3 regions of the Clostridium oceanicum genome follow, and region 1 is predicted to be linked to each of the others. Evidence: a T-box and tRNA genes for the amino acid it is inferred to sense, from the RefSeq annotation. Region 1 holds a T-box; the other regions hold tRNA genes.
The links. The T-box of region 1 lies ahead of argS (arginine--tRNA ligase). A T-box ahead of a tRNA ligase gene usually reads a tRNA of that ligase, here a tRNA-Arg.
Positions count from the first base shown of each region.

Region 2: it encodes a tRNA-Arg, which carries the amino acid that the T-box ahead of argS (arginine--tRNA ligase) is inferred to sense. The anticodon was not compared.
Region 3: it encodes a tRNA-Arg, which carries the amino acid that the T-box ahead of argS (arginine--tRNA ligase) is inferred to sense. The anticodon was not compared.

Region 1 is NZ_BAAACG010000008.1:343,903-351,252, forward strand. Features, by position in the region: gene ABDZ71_RS07745 (FeoA family protein) at 62-319, shown strand; gene feoB (ferrous iron transport protein B) at 294-2,057, shown strand; gene ABDZ71_RS07755 (FeoB-associated Cys-rich membrane protein) at 2,073-2,261, shown strand; gene ABDZ71_RS07760 (CBS domain-containing protein) at 2,451-2,837, opposite strand; gene argS (arginine--tRNA ligase) at 3,091-4,782, opposite strand; T-box leader at 5,095-5,388, opposite strand; gene ABDZ71_RS07770 (ABC transporter ATP-binding protein) at 5,708-6,424, shown strand; gene ABDZ71_RS07775 (ABC transporter permease) at 6,424-7,350, shown strand, end outside.
Region 2 is NZ_BAAACG010000004.1:8,535-13,100, forward strand. Features, by position in the region: gene serS (serine--tRNA ligase) at 1-1,057, shown strand, start outside; tRNA gene ABDZ71_RS03275 (tRNA-Ser) at 1,253-1,343, shown strand; tRNA gene ABDZ71_RS03280 (tRNA-Ser) at 1,370-1,460, shown strand; tRNA gene ABDZ71_RS03285 (tRNA-Ser) at 1,628-1,718, shown strand; tRNA gene ABDZ71_RS03290 (tRNA-Ser) at 1,752-1,842, shown strand; gene ABDZ71_RS03295 (GNAT family N-acetyltransferase) at 2,158-2,703, shown strand; tRNA gene ABDZ71_RS03300 (tRNA-Arg) at 2,741-2,817, shown strand; gene ABDZ71_RS03305 (phosphatidylserine decarboxylase) at 2,913-3,803, opposite strand; gene ABDZ71_RS03310 (TetR/AcrR family transcriptional regulator) at 4,005-4,566, shown strand, end outside.
Region 3 is NZ_BAAACG010000004.1:13,191-20,540, reverse strand. Features, by position in the region: gene sfsA (DNA/RNA nuclease SfsA) at 1-429, opposite strand, end outside; gene ABDZ71_RS03365 (pro-sigmaK processing inhibitor BofA family protein) at 611-871, opposite strand; gene ABDZ71_RS03360 (YaaL family protein) at 1,031-1,285, opposite strand; gene recR (recombination mediator RecR) at 1,344-1,940, opposite strand; gene ABDZ71_RS03350 (YbaB/EbfC family nucleoid-associated protein) at 1,974-2,318, opposite strand; gene dnaX (DNA polymerase III subunit gamma/tau) at 2,399-4,036, opposite strand; RNA gene ffs (signal recognition particle sRNA large type) at 4,323-4,589, opposite strand; tRNA gene ABDZ71_RS03335 (tRNA-Ser) at 4,600-4,689, opposite strand; tRNA gene ABDZ71_RS03330 (tRNA-Ser) at 4,850-4,942, opposite strand; gene ABDZ71_RS03325 (nucleoside deaminase) at 4,977-5,429, opposite strand; tRNA gene ABDZ71_RS03320 (tRNA-Arg) at 5,551-5,627, opposite strand; gene ABDZ71_RS03315 (ABC1 kinase family protein) at 5,789-7,350, shown strand, end outside.

The sequences.
Region 1 (7,350 bases):
TAATAATGATATTATAATTATGTAAACAATTGATAACGGTTTTCAATAGGGAGTGAATATTATGAGCATATGTGAACTTAATCCTGGAGAAAAAGGAGTAATATCTAATATAAGCGGAAATAAAAAATTAGCTAAAAGACTTTTAGCTTTAGGTTGCATCGAAGGCACTGAAATTTTTCTTAAAAATAGAGCACCTTTAGGTGATCCTGTTATAATCAATTTAAGAGGATTTAATCTAGCAATTAGAAAAAAAGATGCAAAAAATATATTTGTAAGTAAGATGGAGGAAGTAAATGATAACTGTAGCCTTAGTTGGTAATCCCAATGTAGGTAAAACTTCTCTTTTTAATAATCTTACAGGATCTAATCAGTATGTAGGTAACTGGGCTGGAGTAACTGTAGAAAAAAAAGAAGGTTTTATAGAAAAAAATGTTAAAATGATTGACCTACCTGGGATATATGCTATGGATACTTTTTCAAATGAAGAAAAGGTTTCTAAAAGCTACCTGGAAAATGAACATGTAGATGTAATAATAAATATAGTTGACGCTTCAAATATAGATAGAAATCTATACTTAACTACTCAACTTAAACAATTTGATAAACCTATAATACTTGTACTTAATATGATTGATGTTGCTGAAAAAAAAGGCATAGAAATAGATTATACGGCTTTATCAAGAGAATTAAATGTTTTAGTTATACCTATTGTAGCTTCTAAATCTATAGGTATAGATAAAATTAAAGAAGCTATTTTAAATAAAAAATACGTAAATTATGTAGATAAAAACTATTCTAATTTTAATAATGAAAAAGAAACTTATAACTATATATCAAAAGTTTTGAAACAATGTATAAAAAGAAAAAATCATTCAAAAGAATCTATAAGTGATAAAATAGACAAGTTAATTCTTAATCCTATTTTAGCTTACCCATTATTTCTATTTATATTGTTTTTAATATTTCAATTTACTTTTAAATGGGTAGGTACCCCCTTAGCAGATTTAACTAGCAATTTTATAGATAATAGCTTTATACCTAATTTAAAACAATTATTATCTAACACAAGCCCTTGGTTTAGATCATTAATAATTGATGGTATAGTAGGCGGTGTTGGATCTGTTATAGTTTTCTTACCTGTAATACTTTCCTTATTTTTAGGTATATCTTTCTTAGAAGATAGTGGGTATATGGCTAGAGCTGCCTTCATTATGGACAAGATAATGAGGAAAATGGGTCTATCTGGCAAAGCTTTTATACCATTAATAGTAGGCTTTGGATGTTCTGTACCTGGAATTATGTCTGCTAGAACACTTGAAAGTGAAAGCGATAGAAAACTTACTGCACTACTTGTACCTTTAATGTCTTGTAATGCAAGACTTCCAGTGTATGCATTATTTGCTTCTGTATTTTTCTCTGGAAATGAAACTTTAATTGTATATTCACTTTATTTAGTTGGTATAATATTAGCCTTCACTATAGGTTTAATATTTAAAAATACTATATTTAAAAAAGATGAAGAACCATTTATAATAGAACTACCTGAATATAAATTACCAGAAATCAAAAATCTTTTATTACACACTTGGGACAAAGGTAAAGGTTTCTTAAAAAAAGCAGGAACCATAATATTCTCTGTATCAGTTATTGTTTGGCTACTTTCTAATTTCAATTTCACTGGTATGGTTAATATGGAAGATAGTTTTTTAGCATCTATAGGAAAAACTATTAGTCCTATATTTAAACCTTTAGGATTTAGTGGTTGGCAAACTTCTGTATCTCTTTTAACAGGTCTTATGGCTAAAGAAGTTATAGTTGGAACAATGGGCGTTGTATATGGTGGGAATTTAAGATTAGCTTTACCAGGCTATTTCACCTCTTTATCTGCCTATGCATTTTTAATATTCGTATTATTATATACACCATGTATATCTGTTATTGCAACTATGAAAAAAGAATATGGAAATAAAATGACTGCATTTTCTGTTACTTACCAATTAATATTAGCTTGGGTTGTTTCATTTTTAGTATATAACGTAGGTGCTTTAGTAATTTAATAGGCAGGTGATTTTATGGTAATTGAAATTATAGCTACTATAGGTATAGTAGCCTTGGCATTCTTTATATTTATAAAAAATTTAAAGAAAAAAGCCTCTGGTAAATGTGATTGTTCTAGTTGCACATCAAAATGTGCTCGTTATAATGAAAATAATAAAGATACCACTTCTCAAAATAATAGAGATAAAAATAAAAAAAATTGAGTTACTAATCAGTAACTCAATTTTTTACTTTAGATATTTCTATCTCTATTATTTTTTAAATTTACTAATTTTTACTTGTTATTTTAGTTTTAATCCTATTATTCCTTATTTCCTATTTATTATTTGTTATTTGTTGTTCATTATTTGTTATCTGTTATCTATTATTTCTTATCTGTTATCTCTTATTTGCTAATTATTATTTATCTTATCTATCATATACTCTAAAACATCTTTTATAGTAACTATTCCTTCTAAATTGTTATTTTTATCTACTATTGGTAAGGATATTATATCTTTATCAACTATCCTCTTTGCAACTACTGATATATCTTCATCTGCTGTTGCAGTTACTAATTTTTTAGTCATAACCCAATCTACAGGACATGTATCATAGTGCCCTTCATTTGTTAAAAATCTATATATATCTGCTTTTACAATCATTCCTATTACCTTATTATCTGAATCTACTACCGGAGTACCGTTTATATTATTTTCATTCATTAAAACTAAAGCTTCTTTTACAGAATTGTTTCTTCCTATAGTAATTACATTTTTCTTCATTATACCTGAAATCATAATATCTCCCCCTAAAGTATAATATATGTTAACTATCTTTATTACTACAACTTCATTATATCAAATTTTTCCAATTTTCCTATGTAATTTTATAAATATTCATAAAATTTAAACTCAGTACTAATAGCCTTTATTTAAATAATAATAATATACTATAAAAAATTAAGCATAGATAATAAAAATATTTTTTATTATCTATGCTTATAATCTTAATATATAAAAATTTTATAATTATTTAGGTAAAGTGTTTATATTACATTTTTTCAACTACATCTATTCCAAGTAAACCTAATGCATTTTTTATAACATTACAAGTTGCTTCTACAAGTTTTAATCTACCATTTTTCATTTCTTCATCAGATAAATTCATTATATTATGAGCATTATAGAATTTATTAAATGCTTTAGCTACTTCTATAACATATCTTGTAACTATTGAAGGTTCTAGTTTATCTATTGAAGCTAATATGGCTTCTTTAAATCCTTTTAACAATTTTGCTAATTCAAATTCTTCTTTTGAATTTAATTTACTGTAATCTATAGCCCCTGTAACCTCTCCTGCTTTTCTTAATATACTTTTACCTCTTGCATAACTATATTGAACGTAAGGACCTGTCTCTCCGTCAAATGAAAGCATTTCATTCCAATCAAATACTATATCTCTTTCTCTGTTGTTCTTTAGATAAGTAAATATTACTGCTCCTATACCTACTTTTTTAGCTACTTCTTCTTTATTTTCTAGTTTTTCATTTTTTTCATTTATAATTTTAAGTGTTTCTTCTACTGATTGATTTAATAGATCCTCTAAGAAAATAACTTCACCTTTTCTAGTAGATAATTTTTTATTAGCAAATTTAACAAGACCAAATCCTACATGTTTACAGTTATCTGCCCAATCATGTCCCATAAGCTTTAAAGTTGTAAATACTTGTTTAAAATGTAGTGCTTGTGGTGTTCCTACAACATATATACATTTATCAAAATCATAAGTTTTCTTTCTGTACATAGCTGCTGCTAAATCACGAGTTGCATATATTGTAGCTCCATCAGATTTTTTAATTATGCAAGGTGGTATGTTATAATCTTCAAGCATAACAACCTTTGCACCATTACTATCTGTAAGAAGACCTTTTTTATCTATTTCATCTACTACTGCATCCATTTTATCATTATAGAAACTTTCTCCTGCAAAAGAATCAAAGTTTACTCCTAATTCATCATAAACTTTATTAAACTCTTTTAAACTTAAATCTTTAAATCTAGTCCAAAGCTCAGTTTCTTCTTTTGATCCATCTTCTAATTTTTTAAAGTTTGCTCTAGCTTCTTCTTCTAATGATGGATCTTTTTCTGCTTCTTCATGGAATTTTACATATATTCTTAAAAGTTCTTTTATTGGTTCTTTTTCAAGAGCTTCTTCATCTACCCATCTTCTATAAGCTGATATAAGTTTACCAAATTGAGTTCCCCAATCACCTAAGTGATTTACACCTACACATTTATATCCTTGAAAAGATAAAATTTTGTATAAAGCATTTCCTATAGATGTACTAAATAAATGTCCTACATGGAATGGTTTTGCAATATTAGGAGCTGAATAATCTAATACTGCTGTTTTTCCTTTAAACATATCTGAAGAACCGTAAGCTTCTTTTTCTTCTAGAATTTGCTCTATAGTTGTTTTAATTAAATCTTCTTTATCTAAAAAGAAGTTTAAATAAGGACCTTTTGTTTCTACTTTTTCAAATCCTTCTTTATTCATTTTTTCTTTTAATTCTTCTGCTATAAGATTTGGTGCTTTTCTAAAAGTTTTAGCCAATTGAAAACAAGGGAAAGCGAAATCTCCCATTTCTGGCTTAGGTGGTATCTCTATAAGTTTTTCTATGAAACTTATATCTAAATCCACATTTTCTTTTATTCTTTCTGCTACTAACTTTTTATAATCCATTAAAATACCTCCAATATGTATTAAATTATAAATAACAATTATCAATTAACAAATAATAATTATTGTTGAAATTCTTTTAGAATTTCACAAATTACATCATAGCTATAATAATTTTGATATAAAAATATAAACTAAACTTTTTTATTTTATATCTAGTAAATTTTAATTATACTTCTATTATTCTAAATACAATTTTTTCTCAAAACCTTATAATTTCTATCAATTATTTCATAATTCATATCTTTAAATTGTTATTTCAAATATTATTTTTAAAATTAAATTACTTTATAATAATAAAAACCCGTCTCCTATAAAAGAGACGAGTTAACTCGCGGTACCACTCTAGTTGACTTATATAAGTATAAGTCCACTTAAATCTTTAACGCTAAAGGCGGCTTACTTATGATCTATTTAAATAAAATAAATTATCATTATATATATTTTACTTTATTAAGAAATCCTATATTACTTTCTTAACAAATAATAAACCTTTTTCATAAGCTTCTCAAAGGCTCTTTTCCTTTTAATTTAAAACTACAGGTTTACACCAACTCCTGCTCTCTTAAAGATTAATTTAAAAGTACTTTTCCTTATCACAGAATATATATTAAATTTTTTAGTTATCTTATCAATATATTATATCTAAAAAAATATATTATACATTTTATTTTCATATATTCACTATAAGTAAATTGTTGAATTCCTTCACTTAATTATATTATATATATAATTCTTGTCAATACTTTTAAATATTATAACTTATATAAATTTAAATATCTATATTATTTTAAAAAATTTGTCATATATAAAACTCTATTTATTTTCATATAATTCCTTTAATATCCATTTACAAAAGGGAAATAATTTATTATAATCTTTTTAGTGAGTGATTACTCACTTTTTTATTTTAAAAGAGGTGAATTATATGTCAATTATTTCAGTAAAAAATGTATCAAAATCTTTTGGAAAACACTCAGTACTAAATAACATTTCCTTAAATGTGGATAAAGGAGAAATTCTATGTCTTATAGGTCCTTCTGGCGCTGGAAAAACAACCTTAGTAAAGAGTATTATGGGCATGGAAAAGATTGATTCTGGTGAAATTTTAGTTCTAGATACTAAAATACCAAACAGACAAATATTACAAAAGATAGGATACATGGGACAATCCGATGGATTATATGAAGATCTATCTGCAAGAGATAACCTTAAGTTTTTCTGTAATCTTTTTTCAGTTTCAAAAAATTCTATAAATAAACGAATTGAATACGCAGCAAATTTAGTAGATTTATCTAAGGATTTAAAAAAGAAAACCAGAGATTTTTCAGGCGGTATGAAAAGAAGACTTTCTTTAGCTATATCATTAATACAAGATCCTGATTTATTAATACTAGATGAACCTACTGTTGGAATTGACCCAATGCTTAGAATAAATATATGGAAAGAACTTTACAATCTAAAAAACTCCGGCAAAACAATAATTGTAACAACACATGTTATGGATGAAGCTGAAAAATGCGACAAATTAGCTCTTCTAAGAGATGGAAAAATAACTGCACAAGGTAAACCTAAAGAATTAAAAGAAAAATTTAATTCTGAAACTATCGAAGAAATCTTTTTAAAAGCTGGGAGTGAAAAATAATGAGAATACTTGCCTTAGTAAAAAGAATTTTCATACAAATTCTAAATGATAAAAGAACACTAGCACTTATGATGGTTGCACCATTAATTCTTCTTACATTAATGAATTTTTTATTTCAAAGTGAAGATAATAGCAATTTAAAAGTTGGTGTTTATAATATAGATAAAAACATAGTTACTGAATTCAAAGATAATGATGTTAATGTTAAAAAATATAGCAATAATACTAATATAAAAGATAAAATAAAAAAAGATGATTTAGATGCTTTTATAAGTAATTCTAATGATAAATTAGATATAACTCATGAAAATAGTAATACTAGTAAAACAATGAAAATGAATTTACTCTTTAAAAATGTAATGACTAGTTTTAAAACTGAAAATTTAACTTCAGCAGTAAAAAAACAAACAGAAGTTATAAAAAAACAAGGAGAAGCTATAAAGAATCAGCAAAAAACTATATCCCATATGACTAAACAATTAACTCAAGCTAAAAATAATAACAATTTTGCACAAAATTCTTCTAATAATCCGAGAGAGCAAAATTTATCAACTCAAATTAAAAACATGAATAAAAAAAATTCATCTACTTCTCCTGATATTAAAGATAAAGAAAACTCTTCCACTTCTCCTACTATAGAAACTCATTATATATACGGAAGTGAAGATACTACTTTATTTGATATGATTACACCAGTTTTAATTGGATTTTTCGTATTTTTCTTTGTATTTTTAATTTCAGGAATATCTCTACTAAAGGAAAGAACTTCTGGAACATTAGATAAGTTACTAGCTTCCCCTATAAAAAGAAAGGAAATAGTTTTTGGTTATTTACTTGGATATGGATTATTTGCAATTATTCAAACTTTTATTATTGTTTTCTTTTCAATATATGTACTAAAACTTCATATAGTAGGTAGCTTAGGC
Region 2 (4,566 bases), on a different contig from region 1:
AGCTGAAATGAAAAAACTTTCAGAAGAAATAAAAGGATTTGATTTAAATCTATCTGAAATAAGTGAGAAAATAGAATACATAATGCTTAGAATACCTAATATACCAAATCCACAAGTACCAGATGGAGAAACAGATGAAGACAATGTTGAAATTAGACATTGGGCTGATAAAACAAAGTTTGATTTTGATGCTAAAGCTCATTGGGATATAGGAACAGATTTAGGTATACTTGATTTTGAAAGAGCAGGTAAAGTTACAGGATCTAGATTTACTTTTTATAAAGGATTAGGAGCAAGATTAGAAAGAGCTGTAATAAGCTATTTTTTAGATACTCATACAGAAAAACATGGGTATACAGAAATACTACCTCCTTACATGGTAAATAGAACTAGTATGATAGGTACAGGTCAATTACCTAAATTTGAAGAAGATGCTTTTAAAGTATCAAATAATGATTACTTTTTAATTCCTACAGCAGAAGTTCCAGTAACTAATTTTTATAGAAACGAAATATTAAAAGCTGAAGATTTACCTATAAAATATGCAGCATATAGTGCATGTTTTAGATCAGAAGCTGGATCTGCAGGAAGAGATACAAGAGGTCTTGTAAGACAACATCAATTTAATAAAGTAGAACTTGTTAAGTTTACAAAACCAGAAGATTCTTATGATGAATTAGAAAAATTAACTAATGATGCAGAAAACGTGTTAAAAGGATTAGGACTTCCATATAGAGTTGTTAGAATATGTAAAGGTGATTTAGGTTTTACTGCAGCTTTAAAATATGATATAGAAGTGTGGATGCCAAGTTATGATAGATATGTTGAAATATCAAGCTGTAGTAACTTTGAAGATTTCCAAGCAAGAAGAGCTAATATAAGATATAAAGAAGATGCTAAGTCTAAGCCTCAATATATCCATACATTAAATGGTTCAGGAGTAGCTATAGGAAGAACTGTAGCAGCTATACTTGAAAATTATCAAAATGCTGATGGTTCTGTTACAATACCAGAAGCTTTAAAACCATATATGGGTGGAAAAGAAGCAATAAAATAATAGAAAATAAAGAACCAATGTGAAATTCATTGGTTCTATTTTTTTATATTTAATTAACTTAATTATGGTAAGTTACTATTAATATAGTTTTTTAGAAATATATATTAGTATAGTATAATTTTATACAGTAAATATTGACATATATAAATATAATTGATATAATATTACTCGTGTTAAGATATAAATTAAATATGTGGAGAGATGGTCGAGTTGGTTTAAGGCACCGGTCTTGAAAACCGGCGTACGGGGAACCGTACCTAGGGTTCGAATCCCTATCTCTCCGCCATTTATATATAATATAAAAAAGGGCATGGAGAAGTACTCAAGTGGCTAAAGAGGCGCCCCTGCTAAGGGTGTAGGTCGGGTAACCGGCGCGCGGGTTCAAATCCCGCCTTCTCCGCCAAAGCATCTAACAAAGTTAGGTGTTTTTTTAATATATAAATTATAGTTTTTTAGTTAATTTATAGCTCTATATTATAAAAAATATTTTTAATAAAAAAAGTGTTGACATATATAAATACCGCTGTTATAATATTATATGTGTTCAGCAATAAAACTTAAAAAATATGTGGAGAGATGGTCGAGTTGGTTTAAGGCACCGGTCTTGAAAACCGGCGTACGGGGAACCGTACCTAGGGTTCGAATCCCTATCTCTCCGCCATTTTTATATATATAAATAATTTAAAAAAGGCATGGAGAAGTACTCAAGTGGCTAAAGAGGCGCCCCTGCTAAGGGTGTAGGTCGGGTAACCGGCGCGCGGGTTCAAATCCCGCCTTCTCCGCCAAAGCATCTAACAAAGTTAGATGCTTTTTTTATATATAAATATATATTACAAATAAGATTTATAGAGGAAAAGGACCGGAAGAAGATATTTTTTAAACCTTATGATTTTAAAAGCAGAAATTAATATAAGATTTTAATTTTAATAAACCTAATAAAAATAGTGAACTTTCTTTTATAAAGGTATCTAAACTTTACATATATTAAAAACTTAAGGTGAACGTACAAATCCTCCTTATAGTTATATAATAGTATGTTTGAAAAAATTTCCTTTTAAATATATAATGTTATTATAACCACGTTAAGAAGGTTTGATATCATGTTAAAAGGTAAAAATATACTCTTAAAGTCTATGGAAAAAAAAGATATAAATACTATTTATGAATTTTTATCAGATCAGGAATTAAGAAAATATGATTGTAATTTTATAATAATACCTAGTAAAGAATGGTTTATAGAAAACTGGAATAATTTATTAAGTTTAAATAAAAGATATTTGACTATATTAAATAAAAAAAATTCTATAGTAGGATATATAACTTATGAACAAGTTGAAAGTTGTTGTGATGTATATGACATTGGAATAACTATAGGAAGAGAATTTTGGAATAAAGGATATGGTAAAGAGTCTATAAATACATTATTAGAATTTTTATTTATGAATAGAGGAGCTGAAAGAGTAGAGCTTGAAGTAAGTGATTTTAATTTTAGAGCTATTAATTGCTATAAAGAATGTGGATTTATAAAAGAAGGAGAAAAAAGACATAGAATTTTTAATCATGGTAAATATAGCAATTTAGTTATAATGGGTATTATAAGAAAAGAGTACATGGAAAAAATAAATGAAATAGAAATTGATTTATAGTGGTATTTATGTTAAAATAATAATGTTAAAAGCTTATGCATCGGTAGCTCAGTTGGATAGAGTAGCTGGCTACGAACCAGTTTGCCGGGGGTTCGAATCCTCTCCGATGCACCAAAAACCGTTTGAATCTTAAGATTCTAACGGTTTTATTTTTTATTAATATTATTTTTATAAAAAAAGAGAGGTTAAATTACCTCTAATTTTATTTGTTATTTTATTTTAAAACCAATAGATTCTCCCATAAAAACTTGAGTCTCATGTCCTGATTCACTTTGTTTTATTATATCTTTATCTATTTTTATTTTTTCTTTTTCAAAAAATAGTATTACAGTAGAGCCACCAAATTTAAAGTAGCCTTTTTCTTCTCCTTTTGATACTTTTTCATTTGGAGTATAAGTTTGTATTATAGATCCTACACAAGTAGCACCAACTTCCATAAAAAGTATGTTTCCAAAGTTTTCAGAGTGAAATATAGAATATTCTCTTTTATTTTTACAAAATAATTGAGGTACTTTTACTAATGCTAGAGGATTTACAGAATAATAATCACCTTTAATTTTTTTAGTATTACTACATATACCATGGTCTATAAAATGAAATCTATGATAATCTGTAGGACAAAGTCTTAATATTAAACAAGTTCCATTAGAATACTTGTCTGCAAGTTTATTGTCTTTAATTAATTCATAAAAGCTATAATTTATTCCCTTTATATTTGAAACTTTATTTAAATTTATATTTTCATAAGCTAAAAGTTTACCATCGCCAGGAGATATCAATATATTTTTATCTTTAGTCATAGGTCTTGAATCTTTTTTTAATTTTCTAGTAAAAAAGTCGTTAAAATTATTAAAGTCATTTAATGATGAACTACATATTTTCATATCTATATTAAAATCTTTTATAAAGCTGTTTATTTTTTTCTTACTAATTTTTGAATCACAGTATTTTCCGTAAATACTTGAGAATAATTTTTTCTTTATAAATAATTCTAATAAGTTCATACCTATAGGAGAAGAGTATATCCAATTTAAATATTTTTCTCCAGCAACTTTTTCTATTTCATATTTTTTAGATTTTCTATTATAATATTTTATCATTAAAAAACCTCTTTCTGTAAAAGATAAGCTAAGCTAATTATTATTTAATTGTTTTAAAATGTCAACACACAATATTATACAGAATATTTAGTTTAATTATACTGATTGTTATAATATTCTATTGTTTTATGTAATTAAAATAGTATAATTATAATGAATAGATTTCATTGATTTATTTTGATAAAAGTATGGAGTGATATAATGAACAAGACTAAAAAGGCAATATTTCATTCTGCCATAAAAATATTTTCTAAAAGTGGATATAATGGCGCTACTATGGATGATATAGCTTTTAATGCCGGTGTAGCTAAAGGAACGTTATACTATCATTTTAGAAGCAAAGAAGAAATATTTAAATACATAATAAAAGAAGGAACAAGTATTATAATAGAAAGAATGGAGTGTATAGCTAAAAATGAACATGATGCCTTATCAAAACTTAAAGCTCTATGTAAAATTCAGCTTAGTTTAGTTTATGAAAATAGAGATTTTTTTAAGGTCATAATGAGTCAATTATGGGGGCAAGAGCTAAGACAGTTAGAGCTTAGACACACTATAAAAGGATATATAAACTATATAGAAAAATATCTTCGTCAAGCTATAGATGAAGGTAGTATAAAAAATGGAGAAGTATCTTTTATGGCTTATACTATATTTGGAACTATATGTTCAGCTACTGTATATGAGCTTATTAACGAAGATGATAGAGATATTCACGAAGTAAATGATAACTTAGTAGGATACATATTAAGTGGTATAAAAA
Region 3 (7,350 bases), on a different contig from region 1:
TGCTATTCCATCTTTTTCAAAAGTTACACCTTTTACTTCTAAATAATAAGAATCATTTTTATCATTTTCTAATTTAAAATCAAATCTACTATTTCTAAAAGTTTTTTCCCTACTTATTTTATTGTATTTTGCTAATTTATCTATTTTAGAATTTAATAAAGCTTCTTCTGTAACTTTATTTGGAATATGTGAATCAATATTTATAAGCATATTTTCTTTGTAAGCTGCTATTAAATCATATCTAGTTTTTCTTAAAGGTCCATTCTCTTCTCTAAGAAATACCTTAGCCATAGGCCTTAATATTTCTTTACATCTTCCTGTATTAGGAACATGAACATTTTCTAATTCATCCTTTATATTAACATAAGCTTCAAATCTATTTGGTCTTTTTATAAATTTTGCACTTATAATATTTTTATCTATTTTCAAAAGATTTATTTATCGAATAATATATTATTCAATAAAATCCTCCTTTCTAAATTTTCTATTTATATATCTTAAATTTGTGAAAAATAATATATATATATTATTAATTATACACATATCCACAGAAGTTATCCACAGGCAAAGTTATTCACTGTTGAAAACTTTATTTTACCTTTACATATTATCACAAGAATAGTTTAAATATAATCAAAAATATTACTCCTGGTATTCCAAAAAAACCAGATATAAGGGCTGTCCATATATTTATTCCTATAAAAAAATTAAAATATGCTCCAACAAAATTAACTACATATAGTAATACAACGCCTAACACGGCATTAACTAAAAGAGTAAATATTATTTTTAATGGAAATACAAAAATCTTAAGTAATATAAACAACAAGAAAATCGCCAATAAAAAATATCCTGCATATTGTAAAGTCAAAATTACATCTCCTTTAACTTATTATTTTAACTTATTATATAATAAAATATATTCTACTATAATAAAAAAAAGTATATTTTCTGTGTATTTTATATAAACTTTATTATATAAATAAAAATACCGTATCTTTTACGGTATTTTTATTTATATATTCAATAATTAGCTTACTTCTACTTTTCTTACGTTATCAGTAACTTCTACTTTAATTCCTTTTGATTTAGCTTCTGATAACAAATAGGTATATTTAGATTTTAAAGCTTCTTCCATATATATAGCATAATCTATAAGCTTAGGATCACTGGCATTTTCAAATACTTCTCTTATATCGCTCAATTCATTTATCACATCGTTTATAGACCTTAGTAAGGTTTGCTTTTCCATGGCATCCAACTTTTTCATATAAAAACCTCCCATTTCATCTGTTATTAAAATAATATCCATGAAATGGGATTAATATTCATATAATAATAATTTATATTTCTATTCTTCCTTCTAAAGCTTTTGCTAAAGTAACTTCATCTGCATATTCTAAATCTCCACCTACAGGAATTCCATGGGCAATTCTTGTAATCTTAACTCCTAAAGGTTTTAATATTTTAGATATATACATAGCTGTAGCTTCTCCTTCTACATTAGGATTTGTAGCTACAATAACTTCTTTTACGCTTCCATTTATTCTTCTTACAAGTTCTCTAAGTTTTATGTCTTCAGGCCCTCTTCCAGCCATTGGTGATATAGTTCCATGAAGCACATGATATACACCATTAAATTCTTTAACCTTTTCCATAGATATAATATCTCTTGGCTCTTCAACAACACATATTATACTCTTATTTCTGTTAGGATTATTACATATAGCACAAGGATCTGTGTCTGTAAAATTTCCACAAACAGAACAATACTTTATAGTGCCTCTAGCTTTTACTAAAGCATGAGCAAATTCTTTTACTTCATCTTGAGGTAAATTTAATACATGCAAAGTAAGTCTTTGTGCTGTTTTATAACCTATACCTGGAAGCTTAGCAAATTCTTCTATAAGTTTTTCTATAGCTACAGGATAAAACTCCAAATTGTTCACCTCTGTTTTTTATAAGGCAGTTAATTAAAACATTCCACCTGGTAAGTTTAATCCACCTGTTAATTTTTGCATTTGATCTGCTGAATCTTTTTCAGCTTTTTTTAGAGCTTCGTTACAAGCACTCATTATTAAATCTTGAAGCATTTCTATATCATCTTCATCTACTACTTCTGGTTTTATTTTTATATCTATTATTTGTTTTTTTCCATTAGCAACTGCTACAACAGCTCCACCACCAACAGTAGCTGAAAATTCTTTTGATTCTAAATCTTGTTGCATTTTTTGCATTTGTTTTTGCATTTGTTGAGCCTGTTTTATTAGATTATTCATGTTTCCTCCACCCATGTTTGGGAATCCACCTTTTGCCATAAATATATCCTCCTTATAAAATTAATTTCAATTATAATTCGATTCTTATTATATCATAATTATAAGCTATTTAAATAATATTATTCTTCATCTATTACTTCAATCATATCATTTCCAAAAGTATCTTTTAACATATCTTCACTACTTTTAGATGAATTAAAATCTTGTTCTACTATATATCTTATTCTTATTCTCTCTTTTAGTACCTTAGAAAAAATCTCTTCTACAATTTTACTGTTTTCAACCTTTTCAAGCCTTTGTTTATTAAAAGCATACTGCTTAGTATACATAAGAGTTATAACTCCATTTTTACATTCATATATTTTAGCAGTAACTAAAGCTGCATATAAAACCATAAGTCTTCTAGCTTTAAATCCTTCTAATATATCGTGCCATACTTTTTTTATCTTATCTAAGGTTAAATTAGAGTTTTCATTGTATTCAATAATTTCTTCTCTTTTTTCTTTTTTATCTTTTGAAATAATATTCCTATTATTTGATTTTGTATTATTTATTCCTTGAACTTTTTTTACCTTATCTTCTTTAGAAGCATTTATAACAAAATCTCCTGATGATAATCTTTCTTCTAATTTATTTAATCTAGATACTATAACTTCTTTTGATGTGTCATACTCTATTTTACACATTTTTATAACAGAAAGTTCCAAATATATTCTACTTTGTTTAACCCATTTAGATTGGTTTTCTGCCTCTTGAAGTATTCTTATATCTCTCATTATCTCTTCTATTCTAATCTTTTGAGCTTGAACTTTAACAAGTTCTATATTTTCAGAAGACATATCTAATATATCTTCTGGATTATTGCTTACTTTAACCATCATAAGGTCTCTCATATGACCTATCATATCTCTTATAAAATTATAAATATCTTTTCCATTTAAAACTACATCATCTATTATTTTCATAGATTCTTCTATATTACGTTCTATTATACTATCTGTAAGTTTTAATAAGTTATCATTAGTAACTAATCCTAAAACATCTATAACTTGATCATATTCTACTTTACCTTCACCTGTTGCTATAACTTGATCTAATATACTTAAGGCATCTCTCATGGCACCATCGCACATTCTAGATATCAAGTTTAAGCTTTTATCATCAGCAAAAATACCTTCACTTGAAACAATATCTCTTAGTCTATTTGATATATCTTCTTGCTTTATCCTTCTAAAATCAAATCTTTGACATCTTGATAGTATTGTAATAGGTAATTTTTGAGGATCTGTTGTAGCTAATATAAATATAACGTTACTTGGAGGTTCTTCTAATGTTTTTAAAAAAGCATTTACTGCTTCTTGAGTTAACATATGAACTTCATCCATTATGTATACTTTATATTTTCCTTCTTGAGGAGGATACTTAACATTTTCTATAATATCTTTTATATCTTCAAGCTTTCTTTTAGATGCAGCATCCATTTCTATTACATCCATAAGTAATCCACTATTTATTTTTTTGCATACATCACATTCATTACAAGGTTCTCCATCTTTAGGATTTAAACAATTTACAGCTTTAGCTAATATTTTAGCTGTAGATGTTTTTCCAGTTCCCCTTGTTCCACAAAATAAATAAGCATGAGCTATTCTATTTTCTCTAACTTGATTTTTGAGTGTTACAGTTATATGCTTTTGTCCTACAACATCATAAAAGTTTTTTGGTCTCCATTCTCTATACAAAGCAGTATAAGCCAAATTCTATCACCTTCTTGAAAGAATTAATTAGGCATATGAAAATAAATACTAATTCAAAGATGCTATGGATATTTTATGAAATACAATAACTTGGGTTCTACTAATAGTTTCATTATTAGTAGGTTTCAAGGAAGATGTAGTTCACAAAATAAACTAGTATACTGACTAGTTATTTATTTGAATGTGCCTTAAATCTATATATTAATTATAACATTATGTAGCTTTTAATTATAAAAATAAAAGGTACTTTATTTAAAGTACCTTTAAAATTTTCTTAAATTATAAACCGTGCACCTTGCTTCGTCAATTAACTTATGAGCGTTACCTGTATAGTTAGCTCAAACCAAGTTGATCCACGTCACACGAAAGTGTTCACTTACCGCTGCTTCCTTCCGGATCTGACGGAGTTTATGAATTTTCGTTGCGTGGGACCCAGTTATCAACACCACTTTTACAGGCCAGACCCCACAAGTTAAAAGCCTAGGCAAGGAATTCAACCCTGCTGTAGCGGATTGCAGGTTACAGGGCACCGCTAACTCCCCATCTAGCACGGAAAGGTTAACTGGCGGAGAGAGGGGGATTCGAACCCCCGATAGAGTTTCCCCTATACACGCTTTCCAGGCGTGCTCCTTAAACCACTCGGACATCTCTCCTCACACAAACAAATAATAAATTATTTTATTTTTTATGTTAACATTAAACATTATACTATGAATTTAAAACAACTTCAATAGCATTATAAATATATTTTAATAGATATAGAAACATATTATTGATAATATTACTTATATTTACATAAAATTCATAAAAAAATGGAAGAGAAAGAGGGATTCGAACCCTCGGTAGAACTAGTAATCCTACACTTGATTTCGAGTCAAGCACTTTAAACCACTCAGACATTTCTCCATATATAGTTTATATTAATTTTTTATAAATATACTTATATATTCTTATATCTAATATTTTTAAAAAAATTCTTTAAAATATCACTACATCCATCATCATACAACCAATTTACATTTAAATAAGTATTTAAATATCTATTATTAACTAAATCAACAACTGTACCACAAGCCCCTGAAGAAGAATCAAATGTTCCTATATATAAATTACTTATTCTTGATTGAACTATTGCACTTGCACACATAGGACAAGGTTCTAAGGTAACATACATACTGCAACCTGTAAGTCTCCAATTTTTTAATTTATCACAAGCTTTTTTTATAGCTAAAATTTCTGCATGAGCTGTAGGATCATTTAAAGTCTCTTTTAAATTAAAGGCTCTAGCTATAATTTTATTTTCTTTAACTATAACAGCTCCTACTGGAACTTCATTCATTTCTAAAGCCTTTTTTGCTTCATCTAAGGCATCTAAAATAAAACTTTTATCCATACTGTACCTCTTAATCTTATTTATTTCTATATAATATTTAAAAATATAAGGTAAATAAAATCATCTATCTTTAATTTACTAAAATAAAACCATGCAACTAAAATGTTACATGGCATTTATTTGGTGCGCACGAGAGGAATCGAACCCCCGGCACGCGGTTTAGGAAACCGCTGCTCTATCCTTCTGAGCTACGAGCGCATAAATAAAATTAATCCTACTTTAAATAGTTTATTATAATTTAATATTTATGTCAATATTTATAAAAGTATAATATATACATATTTAGAAATTTTAATTAATATAATCTAAAAGATATATAAATACATATTATTAAAATAAGTATTAAAAGAGAGGTAAAAATGAATAGGCCTTACGTAAAAAGATTTAAGGAAATACTTAAAACTTTAATTTATTATGGGTTTGGTTATATGGTAGATTCTAAATTTAATAATAAAAAAAAATCTCCTGAAAATTTAAGGAAAGCTTTTGAAAAATTAGGTCCAACCTTTATAAAAATAGGACAAATATTAAGTACTAGACCAGATATATTTCCTAAAAATTATATAAATGAACTTACAAAATTACAAGATAACGTGACTTATGAAAGTTTTAAAAGTGTAAATAATATTTTTATTGAGGAATTTAATAAAAATATTGAGGATGTTTTTATAGAGTTTAATAAAAATCCTATAGCATCTGCATCTATAGCTCAAGTATACGCTGCTAAATTGCCAAATAATATGGATGTTATGGTAAAAATTCAAAGACCAGATATAATAGAAAAAATGAATATCGATCTTTTAATACTAAAAAAAATAATTTCTTTAAAAAAAATAAAAATTTTTGATAGCATAATAAATGGAAAAGAGGCTCTAGATGAAGTATTAGATTCTACTAAATTAGAATTAGACTTTAATAACGAAGTAAAAAATATAGAAAAATTTAAAAGTTTAAATAATCAAAACCAATACATATATGCACCTAAAATAGTTAAAAATTTATGTAGTAAAAAAGTTATAACTATGGAAAAAATAAATGGATTTAAAATAACTAACCTTCCATTACTAAAAAAATATAACTATGATAGAGATACTTTATCTAAACATTTAATTTTATCTTTATTAAAACAAATATTTGAGGATGGTTTTTTCCATGGTGATCCTCATCCTGGAAATTTATTAATCTACAAAAATAAGATTTGCTTTATAGATTTTGGTATAATGGGCAATCTATCTAAAACTTTAAGAAATTATTTAAAAGAATCAGTAATAGCTTTAGCTTATAAAGATACAGATAAATTAGTATCAATCCTTATGTGCATAGGAATACAAAAGGGTATTATAGATAAAGAGGAACTTTCAGAAGATATAGATTACTTATTTGAAATTTATTTTTCTACTCCATTAAAGAATATAAAAATTTCATCAATGTTTCAAGAAGTTTTTAATTGTGCAAATAAAAATAATATTCAACTTCCTAAAGATTTAACTTTACTTATAAGAACATTAATTATATTAGAAGGTGTTGTAGAAAAAATATCTCCTAATATTAAAATGTTAGACTTAGCAATTTTGTATGTTAAATCTAACAATGAATTTGATATATTTAATAATATAGATTTTAAAAAAATATATATAGATTGTTATAGAATGATAAAAGACTATAAAAAAATTCCTAATAAAAAATTAAAATTAATAAACAATGTTTTAAAAGGTAAAAGTAAAATTCAATTTTGTATAAAAGATTCAGATAATATTTTAAATAATTTAAATCAAATGATAAATAGAATAATTGGATGTCTCATTATATGCTCTTTAATAATAGGTTCTTCTTTAATATTAAATATAAATGTTGGACCTAAAATATATAATATACCAACAATAAGTTTAATAGGATATACTGTAAGCTTTATAATAGGATT